3 regions of the Kitasatospora sp. NPDC001225 genome follow, and region 3 is predicted to be linked to each of the others. Evidence: riboswitches for the same ligand, from Rfam matches in the RefSeq annotation. Region 3 holds a riboswitch; each other region holds the start of a gene.
What was found. A riboswitch is a leader RNA that binds a small molecule or an ion and turns the genes downstream of it on or off. The one in region 3 is predicted to bind S-adenosylmethionine.
Positions count from the first base shown of each region.

Region 1 (5,593 bases), on a different contig from region 3:
GACGGCCGCGACGGCCTTCTCGATGCCGCGCTTCAGGGCCATCGGGTTGGCGCCGGCGGCGACGTTGCGCAGACCCTCGCGAACCAGGGCCTGGGCGAGCACGGTGGCGGTGGTGGTGCCGTCACCCGCGACGTCGTCCGTCTTCTTGGCGACCTCCTTGACGAGCTCCGCACCGATCTTCTCGTACGGGTCCTCGAGCTCGATCTCCTTGGCGATGGAGACACCGTCGTTGGTGATCGTGGGGGCGCCCCACTTCTTCTCCAGCACGACGTTGCGGCCCTTGGGGCCGAGCGTGACCTTCACGGCGTCGGCGAGCTGGTTCATGCCACGCTCAAGGCCGCGGCGAGCTTCCTCATCAAAGGCGATGATCTTGGCCATCTGAAGTGGTCCTCCGGGACACGGTCGACTGCTCGGACCAAGGGGTGCCCGCGACGGACGGCCCTGGTGTGCGGGGGTCCATTCCCCTACCGCTCCCGGGGGCCTCACCGACCCGGTCCGCTGTCACTCTCACGCTGTGAGTGCTAACGCCAATGATTAGCACTCCGGGTGGTCGAGTGCAAGCCCAATCGACGATCCGCGAGCCGTCGCCGGAGCCCCGCCCGAGCCCCGGCGGAGCCGCGTCGGGGAACGCCGACGGGCCCGTACGACACGCGTCGCACGGGCCCGTCGAGAAGCGAGTGGTCACCAGCCGTAGGGCCGCGCCGAGCTCCTGGAGTCGGAAGGGGTCAGACCGCCGCGCGGACCATGTCCGCCTGCGGGCCCTTCTGTCCCTGGGAGATCTCGAACTCGACCCGCTGGCCCTCCTCGAGGGTGCGGTAGCCGTCCATCTGGATCGCGCTGTAGTGGACGAAGACGTCCGCACCACCGTCGACCGCGATGAAGCCGTAGCCCTTCTCCGCGTTGAACCACTTGACGGTGCCCTGAGCCATTCCGAACTCCCCTAGTGCTGTGCTGGCCCTTCACGTGCCCGCAGGTCGCGGGCCCGGGTTGGTTGAAGGCCGGCCCGGGGAACCCCCCCTGGGCGCAGCCGTGCACGCCGCAACCATCCGCGCGGAACGCCGGGCGGCCTCCGGTGAGCGGGTGATTGCGTCGACCGCCGCTGAATGTATCCGGATCGACGCCCTCTGCAACAGGGCCAACCGCCGGTAATTCCGCCAAGGCGTCAAGGGACAGGACGGATCGAATCGGAATAATCTCGGCATTCCACGCCGGACATAGCGGACGAATTACTCAAATGCCCGCGCGAATTCTGACATCTGCCTGACATGTTTCACGGTCCGCCCCCGGCGGCCGGACGCCCCCGGGCCGAGCGCTGCGGGGGCCGAAAGGGAAACCCTGTTCCCAGCCGAGCCACACTCTACTCCGACTCGACCCGGAAATATTCCCGCCGGAATGCGAGCGGTCGCCCGCGCATACGGAGAACGGATTTCCGTACGCGCGGGCGACCGCGGGTTCTGCTTTGTCGGCTCAGCAGCCGCCGGCCACCGCCGGGATGATCGAGACGCTGGCGCCGTCCTTGATCTCGGTCGCCAGACCCTCGGCGAAGCGCACGTCGTCGTCGTTCACGTAGACGTTCACGAAGCGGCGCAGCTTGCCGGTGTCGTCCAGGATGCGGGCCGCGATGCCCGCGTGGTTCTTCTCCAGGTCGGCGACGACCTCGGCCAGGGTGGCACCCTCGGCGGTCACCTCGGCGGCGCCGTCGGTGTAGGTGCGCAGGATGGTGGGGATGCGGACGGTGGCGCTCATGACTCTCCTAGCGGGGGCGGGGCCTATCGGGTGGTTCAGGCGGACACGAGGCCGGCGGCGCGGAACGAGTCCAGCGTCGGGCGGATGACGGCGGTCATCCCGGAATCGGAGACGGCGTCCAGGGTCTTCAGCCCGTCGCCGGTGTTGATCGCGACGGTCTCCTTGGCCGGGTCCAGCTGCCCGGTCTCGACCAGCTTCTTCAGCACGCCGACGGTCACCCCGCCCGCGGTCTCGGCGAAGATCCCCTCGGTCCGCGCCAGCAGCCGGATCGCCGCCACGACCTCGGCGTCCGTGACGTCCTCCACCACGCCACCGGTACGGCGGGCGATGTCCAGCACGTACGGGCCGTCGGCCGGGTTGCCGATCGCCAGCGACTTGGCGATGGTGTCCGGCTTCACCGGCTTGATCACGTCCCGGCCGGCCTTGAACGCGGCCGACACCGGCGAGCAGCCCTCCGCCTGGGCGCCGAAGACCTTGTACGGCCGGTCCTCGACCAGGCCGAGCCTGATCAGCTCCTGGAGCCCCTTGTCGATCTTCGTCAGCTGCGAGCCCGAGGCGATCGGGATCACGATCTGCTCCGGCAGCCGCCAGCCGAGCTGCTCGCAGATCTCGTACGCCAGCGTCTTGGAGCCCTCGCCGTAGTACGGCCGCAGGTTCACGTTGACGAAGCCCCAGCCCTCGCCGGCCGGGTCGCCGATCAGCTCCGAGCAGAAGCGGTTCACGTCGTCGTAGTTGCCCTCGATGCCGACCAGCTCGCCGCCGTACACCCCGGCCATGACGACCTTGCCCTGCTCCAGGTCGTGCGGGATGAACACGCAGGACCGGAACCCGGCCCGGGCCGCCGCCGCACCCACCGCGCCGGCCAGGTTGCCGGTGGAGGAGCAGGACAGCGTGGTGTAGCCGAACGCCCGGGCCGCCTCGATCGCACACGCGACCACCCGGTCCTTGAACGAGTGCGTCGGGTTCCCGGAGTCGTCCTTGACGTGCAGCTGGGCGGTGAAACCGAGCTCCCGGCCCAGGTTGTCCGCCTTCACCAGCGGGGTCCACCCCGGGTTCAGGTTCGGCTTGGACGCCACGTCGGCCGGCACCGGCAGCAGCGGCGCGTACCGCCAGATGGAGGCCGGACCGGCCTCGATCCGCTTGCGCAGCTCCTCGGCGCCCTCGCTGCCGAACTCGTAGGCGATCTCCAGCGGGCCGAAGCACTCCAGGCACGCGAAGCTGGGGCCGAGCGGGAAGCGGGTGCCGCACTCGCGACAGGACAGCGCGGCGGCCGGGCCGAGGTCGACGGAAACGGGTGCGGCAGTGTCGATAGCCATGATGGCGAGGCCTCTCTCCTCATCTTCCCCGTGGCGCGGTCGCGACACGGGACGGAATTGGCACCTGTCCCGCCGGGGCCTGTCGACAGACAGCCGCGCGAGAAGGTTGCCGGGACGTCAACGGGCCGTTCCCTCAGTCCCTCTGGATGAGCTTGTGAAATTGTGGTGGTGCTCAACGGAGACCCCGGCGTGCAAAGGTCCGACCGCTGTACGAAGACTGTATCCGAAGGCGTCAAACCTGAACGGGACCGTCCGCCAAGCGAGATGACCCGTCCCACCGACCTCGCCGAGGAGATCTCCGTGCCCGCCGAACCGACTCCCGCGCTCCTCCCGCAGGCGGCGTCCTGGCTGCGCCGCCGCTCCTGGAGCGCGGCCGACCGGCCGGTCCGCACCCTGCTCGACGCCAAGGAGCGCACCGGCCGCACGGTCAGCGTGGTCCTCCCCGCCCTGGACGAGGAGGCCACCGTCGGCGACATCGTCCGCACCATCCGCCGCGAACTGATGGAACGCCTCCCGCTCGTCGACGAACTCGTCGTCGTCGACTCCGGCTCCACCGACGCCACCGCCGCCGTCGCCGCCGAGGCCGGCGCCCGGGTCGAGCACCGCGACGCCGTCCTGCCCCGGCTGCCCGCCGTCCCCGGCAAGGGCGAGGTGCTCTGGCGCTCGCTGCTGGTCACCCACGGCGACATCGTCTGCTTCGTCGACGCCGACCTGCGCGAGTTCGACCCGGCCTTCGTCTCCGGCATCGTCGGCCCGCTGCTCACCGACGAGTCCATCCAGCTGGTCAAGGCCATGTACGACCGCCCGCTGGAGTCGGAGGGCGCCGTCCTGCCCGCCGGCGGCGGCCGGGTCACCGAACTCGTCGCCCGCCCCCTGCTCAACCTCCACTGGCCGGAACTCGCCGGTTTCGTCCAGCCGCTCGGCGGCGAGTACGCGGCCCGCCGCTCACTGCTCGAACGGCTGCCCTTCCCCACCGGCTACGGCGTCGAACTCGGCCTGCTGGTCGACGCCCTGGAGCTGGCCGGCCTGGACGCCCTCGCCCAGGTGGACGTCGGCGTCCGGCACCACCGCCACCAGGACGGCCAGGCCCTCGGCCGGATGGCCGCCACCATCTACCGGACCGCCCTGGAACGCCTCGACCGCACCCACCGCCTCAAGGCCTCCGCCGACCTCGTCCACCCCCACCTCACCCAGTTCACCCGCGACCCGGAAACCCGCGCCTTCACCGCCCACACCCACCCGGTGACCGCCCTCGAACGCCCCCCGATCCACACCCTCCCCGAGTACGCCGCCCGCCATTAGGGCCTCTCTTCGACGGGCCGCACGGGTTTGCCACGCCGACCCCACGGCAACATGCCAACCATGGGCGATCTCACGACCAACCGTTCGAGCGTGACCGGCACCGCCCCCGTCCTGGTGGCGTCCAACCGGGGACCGGTGTCCTTCAGCACCGCCGACGACGGCACGCTGACCCTGCGCCGCGGCGGCGGCGGCCTGGTCTCCGGCCTCTCCGCCATCGACGACCCGAACGCCGTCTGGGTCTGCGCCGCCCTCGACGACTCCGACCGCAGGGCCGCCGCCGAGGCACCCCACGGCCGCCTCGACCTGGCCGGCCACGAGGTCGGCGGCCAGGCCGTACGGATGCTGGACATCGACCCGCTGACCTTCGCCCGCGCCTACAACGGCGTCGCCAACTCCACCCTCTGGTTCGTCCACCACCTGCTCTACGCGACCCCCACCGCGCCCTCCTTCGACGCCGCCTTCCGCACCGAATGGGCCGCCTACCGGGCCTACAACGAGGCCTTCGCCGAAGCCCTCGCCGCCGAGGCCGCCCCGAACGCCGCCGTCCTCGTCCAGGACTACCACCTCTCCCTGGTCCCGGCCCTGCTCCGCGAAGCCCGCCCCGACCTGCGGATCGGCCACTTCTCGCACACCCCCTGGGCCCCGCCCGAGTACTACCGGATGCTGCCCGACGACGTCGCCCGGGCCGTCCTCACCGGCATCCTCGGCGCCGACCGGGCCGGCTTCCTGACCCAGCGCTGGGCCCGCGCCTTCGCCGCCTGCTGCGAGGACCTCCTCGGCGCGACCGTCGACCACGACGCGCTCACCGTCACCGTCGACGGCCGCACCACGCGCCTCGGCGTCCACGCCCTCGGCGCCGACGCCGACTTCCTGCGCGAGCGCGCCCACCGCCCCGACGTCGACGAACGCCTCGCCGCCCTCCGCTCGGCCGTCGGCGACCGCCGCACCATCGTCCGGGTCGACCGCACCGAGCTGAGCAAGAACATCGTCCGCGGCCTCCAGGCCTACCGGCACCTGCTCCGCACCCGCCCCGAGTGGCACGACCGGGTGGTGCACATCGCCTTCGCCTACCCGTCCCGCACCGACCTCGCCGAGTACCGCGCCTACACGGCCGCCGTCCAGCGGCTCGCCGAGGAGATCGACGCCGAGTTCGCCACCCCCGCCTGGCAGCCCCTGATCCTCCACGTCGACGACGACTTCCCGCGCTCCCTCGCCGCCTACCGGCTGGC
Region 1 covers NZ_JBSFJC010000220.1:1,805-7,397, forward strand. Annotated here, with positions in the region: gene groL (chaperonin GroEL) at 1-378, opposite strand, end outside; gene ACWDCZ_RS37475 (cold-shock protein) at 726-929, opposite strand; gene ACWDCZ_RS37480 (MoaD/ThiS family protein) at 1,468-1,746, opposite strand; gene thrC (threonine synthase) at 1,782-3,062, opposite strand; SAM riboswitch class I at 3,079-3,215, opposite strand; gene ACWDCZ_RS37490 (glucosyl-3-phosphoglycerate synthase) at 3,327-4,364, shown strand; gene ACWDCZ_RS37495 (alpha,alpha-trehalose-phosphate synthase (UDP-forming)) at 4,425-5,593, shown strand, end outside.
Region 1: another riboswitch for S-adenosylmethionine. It lies ahead of thrC (threonine synthase); the one in region 3 lies ahead of ACWDCZ_RS35010 (aminotransferase class V-fold PLP-dependent enzyme).

Region 2 (5,593 bases), on a different contig from region 3:
CCGGGGCAGATTCAGACCGAATCGGGCAGGGTGGGACGATACCTGCCATGCCTAGCAAGTCTCCATCGGTCCGGGACACCGACGCCCCGCCCGACCCGCTCTGCCGTCTCCTGCTCGACCTGGGCGAAGCCCTGCTGGGCGGCGGCCTGCCCGTCCATGAGGTCGAGGACGAACTCCGTGGACTGGGGCGGGCGTTGGGCGCCCCGGAGGTCCAGGTCGCCGCGCTGACCAACGGGCTGTTCGTGGCCCTGCACCCGGACGGCGCCACCAGGTTCCAGCCGCTCGGCGGCACCCTGCGGTTCGAGCAGACGGCCGACGTCCTCGACCTGGTGCACCGGCTGCGGGCGGGCGGACTCGACGGGCCGCGGGCGCGCGCCGAGCTGGACCGGATCCGGCGGGCGCCCGCCCGCTGGCCCGCGTGGGTGGCGGACTTCGGGGCGCTGCCGGTCGGGGTCGGGGTCTGCATCTTCCTGCAGCCGGTGGCGGCGAACGTGCTGGCCGCCGGGCTCGGCTCGCTGATCGTGGTGGGCCTGACCGTGCTCGCCCGGCGGCGGCCGCACCTGCGGCCGCTGCTGCCCGTCACGGCCGGCTTCCTGGTCGCGCTGCTGGTCCTGGCGCTCGCGCGGGCCTCGCTGCTGGACGGGCCGCTGCGGACGATCGTGGCCACCCTGGCGATCCTGCTGCCGGGCGGGCTGCTGGTCACCGGGCTGTCCGAGATCGCCGCCGGCGCGGCCAACGCGGGCACCGCCCGGCTGGTCTCCGGCGCCGTGCAGCTGACGCTGTTCCTCGCCGGGGTGGCCGCGGCCGCGACCGCGATCGGCATGCCGTCCACCGCGCTGGCCAACGTGCAGGTGGCCAAGCCGAGCTGGTGGGTGATCGCGCTGGGGCTGGCGATCGCGGTGGCCGGGGTGGTGGTCAACGTCCACACCCCGCCCTCGGCCATCCCGTGGATCGTCGCGGTGATCGCGGTGAGCGTCACCGCCCAGGTGGCGGTGGGGTCGGTGCACGGCGCGGCGATCGGCGGCCTGGCCGGTGCCGTGGCCGCCGCGGTCGCGGCCACCCTGGTGCACTGGCTGCCGGGCGGTCCGCTCTGGCAGGTGCTCTACCTCCCGGCGTTCTGGATCGTCGTGCCGGGCTCCTTCGGTCTGCTGAACACCGCGCAGATCGAGGTCGGCAACGGGGCGCAGTCGCTGCTGGCGGCCGTCTCGGCGGTCTTCGGGGTGTCGATCGGCACACTGATCGGCGCGGTGATCAGCCGGATCCCCCGCCCCAGCCTCACCGGCCTGCCGCACCGGGCCTGAGCCGGTCGGAACCAGGCCTGAGCCGGGCCCGAGCCAAGCCGGACCCGGGACCGGTACGGGCCGGAACCGGGCCCCGGGGCGCGCGGAGGTGCGCCCCGGGGCCCGGAGTCTCGGAACCCGAGGTTCGGAACCCGAGGTTCGGAACCCGTGACCAGGGAACCCCGGAACCTCGGAATCCGAGAGCCTCGGAACCCCCGTCAGGGCTGGCGCAGGGCCTCGGTGAGCCGGTGGGCCGCCTCGACGACGGCCTGGGAGAGCTGGGCGCCGGGGTGGCGGCTGAGCCGTTCGATCGGCCCGGAGACCGTGACGGCGGCCACCACCCGGTTGGACTGGCCGCGGACGGGCGCGGCGACGGAGGCGACCCCGACCTCGCGCTCGCCGACGGACTGGGCCCAGCCGCGGCGCCGCACGCCGCTCAGCGCGGTGGCGGTGAAGCGGGCCCCCTGCAGGCCGCGGTGGAGGCGCTCGGGCTCCTCCCAGGCGAGCAGGATCTGGGCGGCGGAGCCGACCTTCATGGGGAGGGTGACGCCCACCGGAACGGTGTCGCGCAGGCCGGTGAGCCGCTCGGCGGCGGCCACGCAGATCCGGACCTCGCCCTGCCGCCGGTAGAGCTGGGCGCTCTCGCCGGTGGCGTCCCGCAGCTGGGCGAGGACCGAGCCGGCCGCGGCCAGCAGCCGGTCCTCGCCGGCGGCCGCCGAGAGCTCGCCGAGGCGGGGGCCGAGCATGAACCGGCCCTGGACGTCCCGGCTGACCAGGCGGTGGTGTTCGAGTGCGACGGCCAGCCGGTGGGCGGTGGGCCGCGCCATGCCGGTGGCCGCGACGAGGCCGCCCAGGGTGGCGGGCCCGGCCTCCAGGGTGCCGAGGATCGAGGTGACCTTGTCGAGCACGCCGACGCCGCTCGTGTTCTCCATGGGATGGGTACTCCAGTCTCAAGGCCCGGGAGCAGCGGGTCCGCGCTGCTCACGGCGGCTCCTGGCGGGGAGCCGGGGGTGTGGTCAGCGAGGACAGGCCGGAGAAGTCGGCCGATTGCCTGCGCCGGGCACGAGACGGGTACGCGAAAGGACCGGGGCGGGAAGCGCCCGGGCGAAGGACAGCACAGAGAGCACCGTGTCTCCTCATCTTTCCCGCGCCACAGTGGCGACAGGCCGGAGTTGGCACTGCCCCCGCCAACACGGCGCGTACTTCGGACGCCGGGTCGAACGGGGAGTTGCCGGGGCTTCGTAGGGCCGGTCCCTCCACCCCTCTGGATGATTCGCCAGGAACGATACAAGACATCCGGGGCGGGTCGGCAAGTCCCCCCGCCCTCGACCCGCCCTCGGCCACGCCCCGCGGGGCCGGCTCAGCGGTGGCGCGGCCCCGACAGGCCGGTGCACGGGGCCCCGTCCGGGCTGCCGGGGAGGGTCGCGTCCCAGGCGTGCAGGGCGGCGAGGGCGGCGGTGCGCTCGCGGTCCGTCGGCCGGGTGCCCTCGGGGCCGAGCAGGTAGTCGGCGACCGGGGTGAGCAGCAGGGTGGCGTCGCCGGCCGGGAGCAGCAGCGCCTCGTCCCACTGGTGCCGGATGACGGTGCGGCGCAGCAGCGTGCCGTGGCGCGGCGAGGTGCCGTGGCACGGCGGGGTGCCGGCAGAGGTCCGACGGCGGAGTTCGGGGGCGACCTCGGCCTCCAGGACGGTGCGGACGTCCCGCAGGGCGCCGAGCGGCACGTGCTCGGCGGCGAGGTCGAGGAGGGCGGCGGCCTCCGGGGCGAGCCGGTAGGCGGCGACCACCGCGGCGGTCTCGACGGGCTCGAAGGGCTGCCCGGCGAGCCGGGCCACGTCGATCACGTCGCCCGCGAGGAAGGTGCGCCCGAGCCCTTCCTCGGCGAGGGCGATCAGGCATTCGACGTGGTCGTCGGCGGCCAGGTAGGGGCGGACCGGGACGGTGGCGAGGTCGCCCGGGAGCGCGGCGGTCGCGACCCGCACCTGGTACCACGGGTCGAGCAGCGGGTCCCCGGCCGGCCAGCGCAGGGTGACGGCGGTGTGCCGGGGGCGCTCGCCGAGCAGGGTGACCTCCACGGACTCCACCGGGTGGTCGGTGACCAGCCGGTTGACGGCCTGCCAGAGCGAGGCCTCGGTGGGGCTGACGAGGCTGAGCTCGGCCAGCGGCCGGGGCAGGTCGGGCGGGTAGTAGCCGGCCAGCGGCAGGTCGCGGATCGGGCGGACCCCGGTGGCGACGGCGAGGTCGCGGGCGACCCGGGCGTAACACTCGACCCGGTCGCGGGCGCGCCGCAGCTCGTCCCGGGCGTGCGCGCCCATCCGGACGTCCTCCCGGGCGAGCGCGGCGAGCACCAGGTACGGGAGGTGGCGCTCGCCGCGGGCGCGGTGGAGCAGTTCGACGGGTCCGTCGGCCAGGTCGACGTCGAGCAGGCGGTGGAGCAGGTCGGTGTCCAGTCCGCCCTGCCGGTCCGTGACCCGGTCGGTGCTCAGGTCCGTGCTCGACGCCGTACTCGGTTCCGCGTGCGGATCCGCTTTCCGGCCGGTGCTCAGGTCGCTGTTCCGGTCCGTGTTCATGGGCGTCCGCCTCCGAGAGCCGTGGGGGTCGCCGGTCGGCGGCCGGGCGACCGGGGACGTGGCGGGTCCGGCGGTGAGGGGCCGGGCCGACTGCGGGCGCCACATCACCGATTGTGGCGACGGCCGATCAACACCGGATCACCACCGGGTCGACGATCTCTCGACATCCCGCCAGGTCCCGTGGGTTGATAGGGACTCACCAATTCGGGGGTGGCACGTGCGGGCGGGGGCGAGCACATGAAGCGGGCAGGTGCAGGAATGGATGATTTCCGGTTCTCGGTGCTGGGCTTGATGCGGGCGCAGCGCGGCGCGACCGTACTGAAGGTGGGCAGCCCCCAGCAGCAGGCGATGCTGGCGGTGCTGCTGCTCCGGCCCGGCCACGGCGCGAGCGCCACCGACCTGATCGACGCCCTGTGGGGCGAGGAGCCGCCGGGCACCGCGATGACGACGGTGCGCACCTACGCCTGGCGGTGGCGCAAGGTCCTGCACGGCGAGGCGCCGGACGCGCCGACCGTGCTGACCTCGGTCGGGGACGGCTACCGGCTGGTGCTGCCCAAGCACGCGGTGGACGCGGCGCAGGCGGAGGAGCTGGCGGCGCAGGCCGAGCGCACGGCGGCCGCCGGGGAGCCGCAGCAGGCGCGCGACCTGCTGAACCAGGCCCTGGAGCTGTGGCAGGGCGAGCCGCTGGCCGGCATCCCCGGGCCGTTCGCGCAGCGGCAGCGCCAGCGGCTCCAGGAGCTGCGGCTGACCCTGCTGGAGGAGCGGATCGCCCTGGACCTGGCGCTGGGGCGCTACTCCCGGTGCATCCCGGAGCTGACCTCGCTGACCACCGAGCACCCGCTGCACGAGCGGGCGTACGGGCTGCTGATGCGGGCGCTGTACCAGGCCGGGCGGCAGGCGGACGCGCTGGCCGTGTTCCGGGGCGCGCGTCAGCTGTTCCTGGCCGAACTGGGGGTGGCGCCCGGGGCGGAGCTGGACCTGCTGCACCAGCGGATCCTGGAAGGGGACCCGTCGCTCGCCGCCCCGGCACCCTCCGTCGCGCTCGTCCCCGCCGCGCTCGTCCCGGGCCCGGCCGCCGCCGGTCCGGCGGAGCCGGCCGCTCCCGGGGCCGAGGCACCGGACCCGCCCACCGGACCGGCGGCGCCGAACGCCCCCGCCGCCGCACCGGCCGGGAACACCGCCCCGGCCGGGAGCAGCACACCGACCCCCAGACCGGCCCAACTGCCGCCCGACGCGGCCGACTTCACCGGCCGCTCGGTCCTGGTCGAACGGCTGGGCAAGGCTCTCGGCGGGGCGCACGGAGGGGCGCCCGACAGAAACCCCGGCGCACCGGGCCAGCAGGCGCTGGTGATCGCGACCGTGGTCGGCATGGGCGGGGTCGGCAAGACCGCGCTGGCCCTGCACGTCGCCCACCGGGTGCGCGAGGCCTACCCGGACGGGCAGCTCTACGTCGACCTGCGCGGCGCCGACGCCACCCCGGCCGATCCGGAGGCGGTGCTCAGCGGCTTCCTGGTGGCGCTCGGCGTGCCGGCCGACGCGGTGCCGGAGGGGCTGGACGCCCGCTCGGCGCTGTTCCGCTCGGCGGTGGACGGCCGGCGGCTGCTGCTGGTGCTCGACAACGTCCACGACACCGCACAGATCAGACCGCTGCTACCGGGTGCGGTCGGCTGCGCCGTGCTCACCACCAGCCGGACCCGGCTGTCCGGCCTGCCCGCGACCGTCCAGGCCGACCTCGGCGTCTTCGAAC
Region 2 covers NZ_JBSFJC010000053.1:25,908-31,500, forward strand. Annotated here, with positions in the region: gene ACWDCZ_RS19795 (threonine/serine exporter family protein) at 48-1,301, shown strand; gene ACWDCZ_RS19800 (IclR family transcriptional regulator) at 1,499-2,212, opposite strand; SAM riboswitch class I at 2,414-2,555, opposite strand; gene ACWDCZ_RS19805 (hypothetical protein) at 2,641-3,846, opposite strand; gene ACWDCZ_RS19810 (AfsR/SARP family transcriptional regulator) at 4,105-5,593, shown strand, end outside.
Region 2: another riboswitch for S-adenosylmethionine. It lies ahead of ACWDCZ_RS19800 (IclR family transcriptional regulator); the one in region 3 lies ahead of ACWDCZ_RS35010 (aminotransferase class V-fold PLP-dependent enzyme).

Region 3 (5,593 bases):
ACCGATGAGACGCTCACCGTCCTCGTCTACAGCGACGACCGCAACACCCGCGAGCAGGTGCTGACGGCGCTCGGCCGCCGCCCTGCCGAGGACCTTCCGGAACTGTCCTACCTGGAGTGCGCGACCACCCCCGCGGTGCTCAAGGCACTGGAGAAGGGGGGAGTGGACCTCTGCGTGCTGGACGGCGAGGCCGTTCCGGCCGGCGGGCTGGGCCTCGGGCGCCAGCTCAAGGACGAGATCTACGGCTGCCCGCCGGTCCTGGTGCTGATCGGCCGGCCGCAGGACTCCTGGCTGGCCGCCTGGAGCCGGGCCGACGCCGCGATCTCCCGTCCGGTGGAGCCGGTGGCGCTGGCCGGGGCGGTCGCCACCCTGCTGCGGGACCGGCTGGCGAAGCGGACTCCGGCCGTCCGCTGAAATCCGCGCCAGGAGTAGGAAAGACAGGGGTAGAAGCGGGCGCTCCGCTCGATAGGCTGGCTCCATCCGTACGGACGTCCCCGGAGCGGGGAACCGACAACAGCTGGAGTCAGCCATGGTGAACGTGAACCCTGCGAACGGCGGTAGCGACCCCGCGCAGGTGGTCCGCACCTGGCCGGACCTCCTGGCGGCACTGTTGCAGGGGGAGGACCTCGACCGCTCGTCCACCGCGTGGGCGATGGACCGGATCATGAGCGGCGAGGCGTCCCCCGTCCAGGTGGCCGGGTTCATGATCGCGCTGCGGGCCAAGGGCGAGTCGGTCGAGGAGATCGCCGGCCTGGTCGACGCGATGTACGCGCACGCCGAGCCGCTGGAGATCCCCGGCCCGGCGGTGGACATCGTCGGCACCGGCGGGGACCGGGCGAAGACCGTCAACATCTCCACCATGTCGGCGATCGTCGCGGCGGCCGCCGGCGCCAAGGTGGTCAAGCACGGCAACCGGTCGGCCTCCTCGACCAGCGGCTCCTCGGACGTGCTGGAGAAGCTCGGGGTGGCGCTGGACCTCTCCCCCCGGCGGGTCGCCGAGGTGGCCGAGGAGGTTGGGCTGACCTTCTGCTTCGCGGCGAAGTTCCACCCCTCGATGCGGCACGCCGCCACCGCGCGGCGCGACCTCGGGGTGCCGACCGCCTTCAACATCCTCGGCCCGCTGACCAACCCGGCCAAGGTCACCGCGCACGCCATCGGCTGCTTCGACACTCGGCTGTCCGGGCTGATCGCCGGGGTGCTGGCCCGGCGGGGCGCCACGGCGCTGGTCTTCCGCGGCGACGACGGGCTGGACGAGCTGACCATCACCACCACCTCGCAGGTCTGGCTGGTGCGCGACGGGGTCGTCACCGAGTCCACCTTCGACCCGCGGGACGTGGGCATCGAGCTGGTCGGCATCGAGGCGCTGCGCGGGGCGGACGCCTCGTACAACGCCGAGGTCGCGCGGCGGCTGCTGGCCGGCGAGCACGGGCCGGTGCGGGACGCCGTCCTGCTGAACACGGCGGCGGCGCTGGTCGCGCTGGAGCTGGGCGACGCGCCGCTCACCGAGCAGCTGGCGGCCGGCATGGAGCGGGCCGCGAAGGCGATCGACTCCGGTGCCGCGCAGGACCTGCTGCGGCGCTGGTCGGAGGCCACCAGCCGGGCCTGAGGCGGCAGTTGGGGAGCCCGTGCCGGTACGCCGGCGCGGGCTCCCGTGCTGTCCGGATGCTGGATGCCCGTTTGACCACCCGGTGGACCCGGCCTAGAGTCTTCGCCAGGTCATGAGTGACAGCGCCAAGCCCCAGCTGGCTGTCCGGCAACCCTCCGTCCGTGGCGGGGTGCCCTGGGTGAGGACCGGGTCGTCACGGCAAGCCGTCCGTGCGACAAGCGCGGACGCCCGACGACTAGCACTCCCGGGGTCCCTTGCCCCAGAAGGAGTGCATCCCCATGTCTCTGGCCACCGAAATCCGCACCCCGCTCGCCGTCCTCGGCGCCGACGTCCAGGTCCCGCTCGCCAGCGGTGAGAAGGTCGGCTACGCGGCGCTCGACTACGCGGCGAGCTCGCCGGCGCTCCAGCGGGTGTGGGACGACGTCGCCGCCTACGCGCCGTACTACGGCAGCGTCCACCGCGGGGCCGGGTACCTCTCCCAGCTGTCCACCGACCTGTTCGAGCAGAGCCGCCGCACCGTCGGCGAGTTCCTCGACCTGCGCGAGGGCGACCAGGTGGTCTTCACCCGGGCCACCACCGACTCGCTCAACCTGCTGGCCTCCGCCGTCCCGGCCGGCACCCGGGTGTTCGCCTTCGAGACCGAGCACCACGCCTCGCTGCTGCCCTGGGCGCACGCCGGACTGGACGTCACCTACCTGCGGGCGCCGCGCTCGCGGGCCGAGGCGGTGGCCGCGCTGGACGCCGCGCTCGCCGAGGCGCCCGAGGGCCCCAAGCTGCTCTGCGTCACCGGCGCCTCCAACGTGACCGGCGAGCTGTGGCCGGTCGCCGAGCTGACCGCGACCGCGCACCGGCACGGCGCCCGGGTGGTGCTGGACGCCGCCCAGCTGGCGCCGCACCACCGGGTCTCGGTGCGCGAGCTGGACGTCGACTGGATCGCCTTCTCCGGCCACAAGATCTACGCGCCGTTCGGCGCCGGGGTGCTGGCCGGCCGGGCGGACTGGCTGGACGCGGCCGAGCCGTACCTGGCCGGTGGCGGGGCGACCCGGACGGTGGCCCGGGAGGCCGACGGCTCGGTGGCCGTGCAGTGGCACACCGGCCCGGCCCGGCACGAGGCCGGCTCGCCGAACGTCATCGGCGCCTACGCGATCGCCTCGGCCTGCCGGGCGCTGACCGAGGCCGGCTTCGACGGGCTGGAGGCCCGCGAGCAGCAGCTGATCGCCCGGCTGACGGCCGGGCTGGCCGAGATCCCGCAGGTCAAGGTGCTGAACCTGTTCGGCGAGGGCTCCGCCCGGGTGGGCGTGCTGTCCTTCGTCGTCCGGGACTGGAACAGCTCGCACTTCTCCGCCGCGCTGTCCGCCGAGTACGGCATCGGGGTGCGCGACGGCCTGTTCTGCGCCCACCCGCTGGTGCGCACGCTGCTGGGCGACGAGGACGAGGCACCGTCCGAGTGTGGTGCGCCCGAGCCGTCGCTGCCGGGCGAGCGCAGCCTGAACGCGATCCGGGTGAGCTTCGGCGCCGGGACGCCGGACGAGCACGTCGACCGCTTCCTGACCGCCGTCCGGGAGCTGGTCACGGAGGGCGCGGCGTGGAACTACCGCAACGAGGGCGGGCGCTGCGTCGCCACCGTGCAGGTCGAGCGGGGCCGGCGCGCCGAGGGCTGACCGCTACTCGTCCAGGCCGAGGGCGAAGGCGGCCTCCAGGTCGTGCTGGGAGTAGGTGCGGAAGGCGATCTGGGTCTCGGTGTGGGCCACGCCCGGGACCTTGTTGAGCCGGCCCGGGATGACCTCGGCCAGGTCGTCGTGCCGGCGCACCCGCACCATCGCCACCAGGTTGTAGCCCCCCGTCACCGAGTAGACCTCGCTCACGCCGTCGATGGCGGCGATGGATTCGGCGATCTCCGGGATGCGGTCGACACTGGTCTTGATCAGGACGATGGCGGTGATCACAGTTCGGGCTCCTTTGTGGGGTGCCGCCAGCGTATCGGGCGTCAGCCCGGTCGTCGCGGGGGGTGGCGGACCACGGTGCAGGCGTAGAGGAACCCGGCCGAGAAGCCGATCACGTGGACCAGGTACGCCACCCCGGGGCCGGCCGCGTGCACCGACCACCACTGCAGGACGAACCAGAGGCCGAGCACCAGCCAGGCCGGGAAGCGCAGCGGCAGGAAGAACAGCAGCGGGACGAGGGTGGTCACCCGGGCCCGGGGGTGGAGGCGCAGGTAGGCGCCGAGGGCGGCGGCGATCGCCCCGGAGGCCCCGATGAGCACCCGGGTGGAGTTCGGCGAGTGCGCCTCGGCGAGCGCGAAGCCGTACGTGGTCAGGCTGCCGGCGGCCAGGTAGAAGACGGCGTACCGGGCCCGGCCCAGCCGGCGTTCGACGGTGGGGCCGAAGACCTGGAGGAAGAGCAGGTTCCCGAGCAGGTGCAGCCAGCCGGCGTGCAGGAAGAGCCCGGTGAGGACGGACAGCGCCGGGCGCTTGCCCGGGGTCGGGGCGGCCGGGCAGCCGGGGACCGGGTCGGGGGCCTCGGCGAGCTGTTCGGCGGTCAGCGGCCGTCCGGCCAGCACCTCGGCCGGGACGGCGCCCCAGCGCTGCTCGTACCGCTGCTCCGCGCAGACCCGGGCCTGGCCGGTGCCGTACAGCGGGTTGAGCCCCGCGGCCGGGCCGAGCAGGAAGACCAGGGTGTTGAGGGCGATCAGGGCGTAGCTGACCACGGGGGCGGTCGCCGCCGGGCGGCCGCCCCGGGCGGCGGTGTGGTCGGGGACCGCGAGCGCCATGCGGCCAAGCATCCCTCCGGGCGCCGCAGGTGACACGGCGGTTTACGGCAGGTGGACTAGCCCGGGTGTTCAGGCAACCGGTGGTCGCGACGGTTGCCCCAGGCAATAGGCTTGGGGCGGGCATTCCCGCCTCCCGCCGCCGACGCCGGGGCTCCGGGGGGAGCGCCTGCCCCACCCAGGGACCACCCGAGAGGACCCCCGATGACCGTCCCCGCTCTGACCGCCGAGACGCGCTGGCGCTGCACCCTGTGCGGCAACCTCACCCGCTTCGACGTGACCCGCACCGCGCGGGTGACCGAGTTCCTGCACTTCGACCTGGCCGGCGAGTCCAAGGTCGAGGAGACCGAGGTGCTGAGCGAGACCGTCGAGTCGGTGCGCTGCCGCTGGTGCAACGCGGTGGACCAGGTCGAGCTGGTGGCCCGTCCGGGCGCCGAGGAGACGCAGGCCCCCGCCGACCAGGGCTGATCCCCGCCGCGGCGGCGGGGTGGGTGCGCGGCGCACCCGCCCGCGCCGCACGGGACAATACAGAACAGGACGCACGGAGCGTGCCGACGGGGGGCGGCCGCGGCCGTGCCCCGCTGGACCAGGATCGGAGCCGAGGACGTGGTGGACGCAGCGAAGGAGCCCGGCGCAGCCCAGGGGCTTCAGCCCGCTGCGGCCGAGGCCCCGGCCGAGGCTGCCGGGACGGCGGACGGCGCCTCCGGGTCCGCGGCGGAGCGCGCCGTCGAGAAGCTCGACCGGCCGCTGCCCGAGGGCGTGCGCCGTCGGGTGGTCGGCCTGGCCTCGGACGCGCTCGGCGGGGTGCCGCCGGCCGAGCTCCCGCAGAGCCTGCGTCAGTACGTCAAGTTCACCCCGGCGCGGCGGGCCAAGTACGCGGCCACCGCGCTGGCGGCGGCGCTGGAGGCGGAGCCGGCCTTCCGGGTGCGGATAGCGGAGCGGCTGCGTCTCGGGCAGCCGGACCTGGTGAAGGCGCTGGAGTCGGGCACCGTCCCGAGCGCGGCCGATCCGATGGACGTCGCGGCCGCCGCCTACCTGGTGCGTTCGACGGGCTGGAGCCGGCTGGTGGCCGAGGCCGGCGAGGAGGCCGAGCGGGCCGGCGCCGAGGACGCGGCCGCGGAGGCGGTCCGGCTGGTGGAGAAGCTGCAGGCCGAGCTGGCCGAGGTGCGGGCCTCCGCGCGGGCGGACGCGGACCGGCAGCGGGCCGAGTCCGACGGCGT
Region 3 covers NZ_JBSFJC010000171.1:3,777-9,369, forward strand. Annotated here, with positions in the region: gene ACWDCZ_RS35000 (response regulator) at 1-414, shown strand, start outside; gene trpD (anthranilate phosphoribosyltransferase) at 530-1,606, shown strand; SAM riboswitch class IV at 1,715-1,833, shown strand; gene ACWDCZ_RS35010 (aminotransferase class V-fold PLP-dependent enzyme) at 1,885-3,267, shown strand; gene ACWDCZ_RS35015 (Lrp/AsnC family transcriptional regulator) at 3,271-3,552, opposite strand; gene ACWDCZ_RS35020 (rhomboid family intramembrane serine protease) at 3,594-4,376, opposite strand; gene ACWDCZ_RS35025 (hypothetical protein) at 4,578-4,841, shown strand; gene ACWDCZ_RS35030 (NYN domain-containing protein) at 4,980-5,593, shown strand, end outside.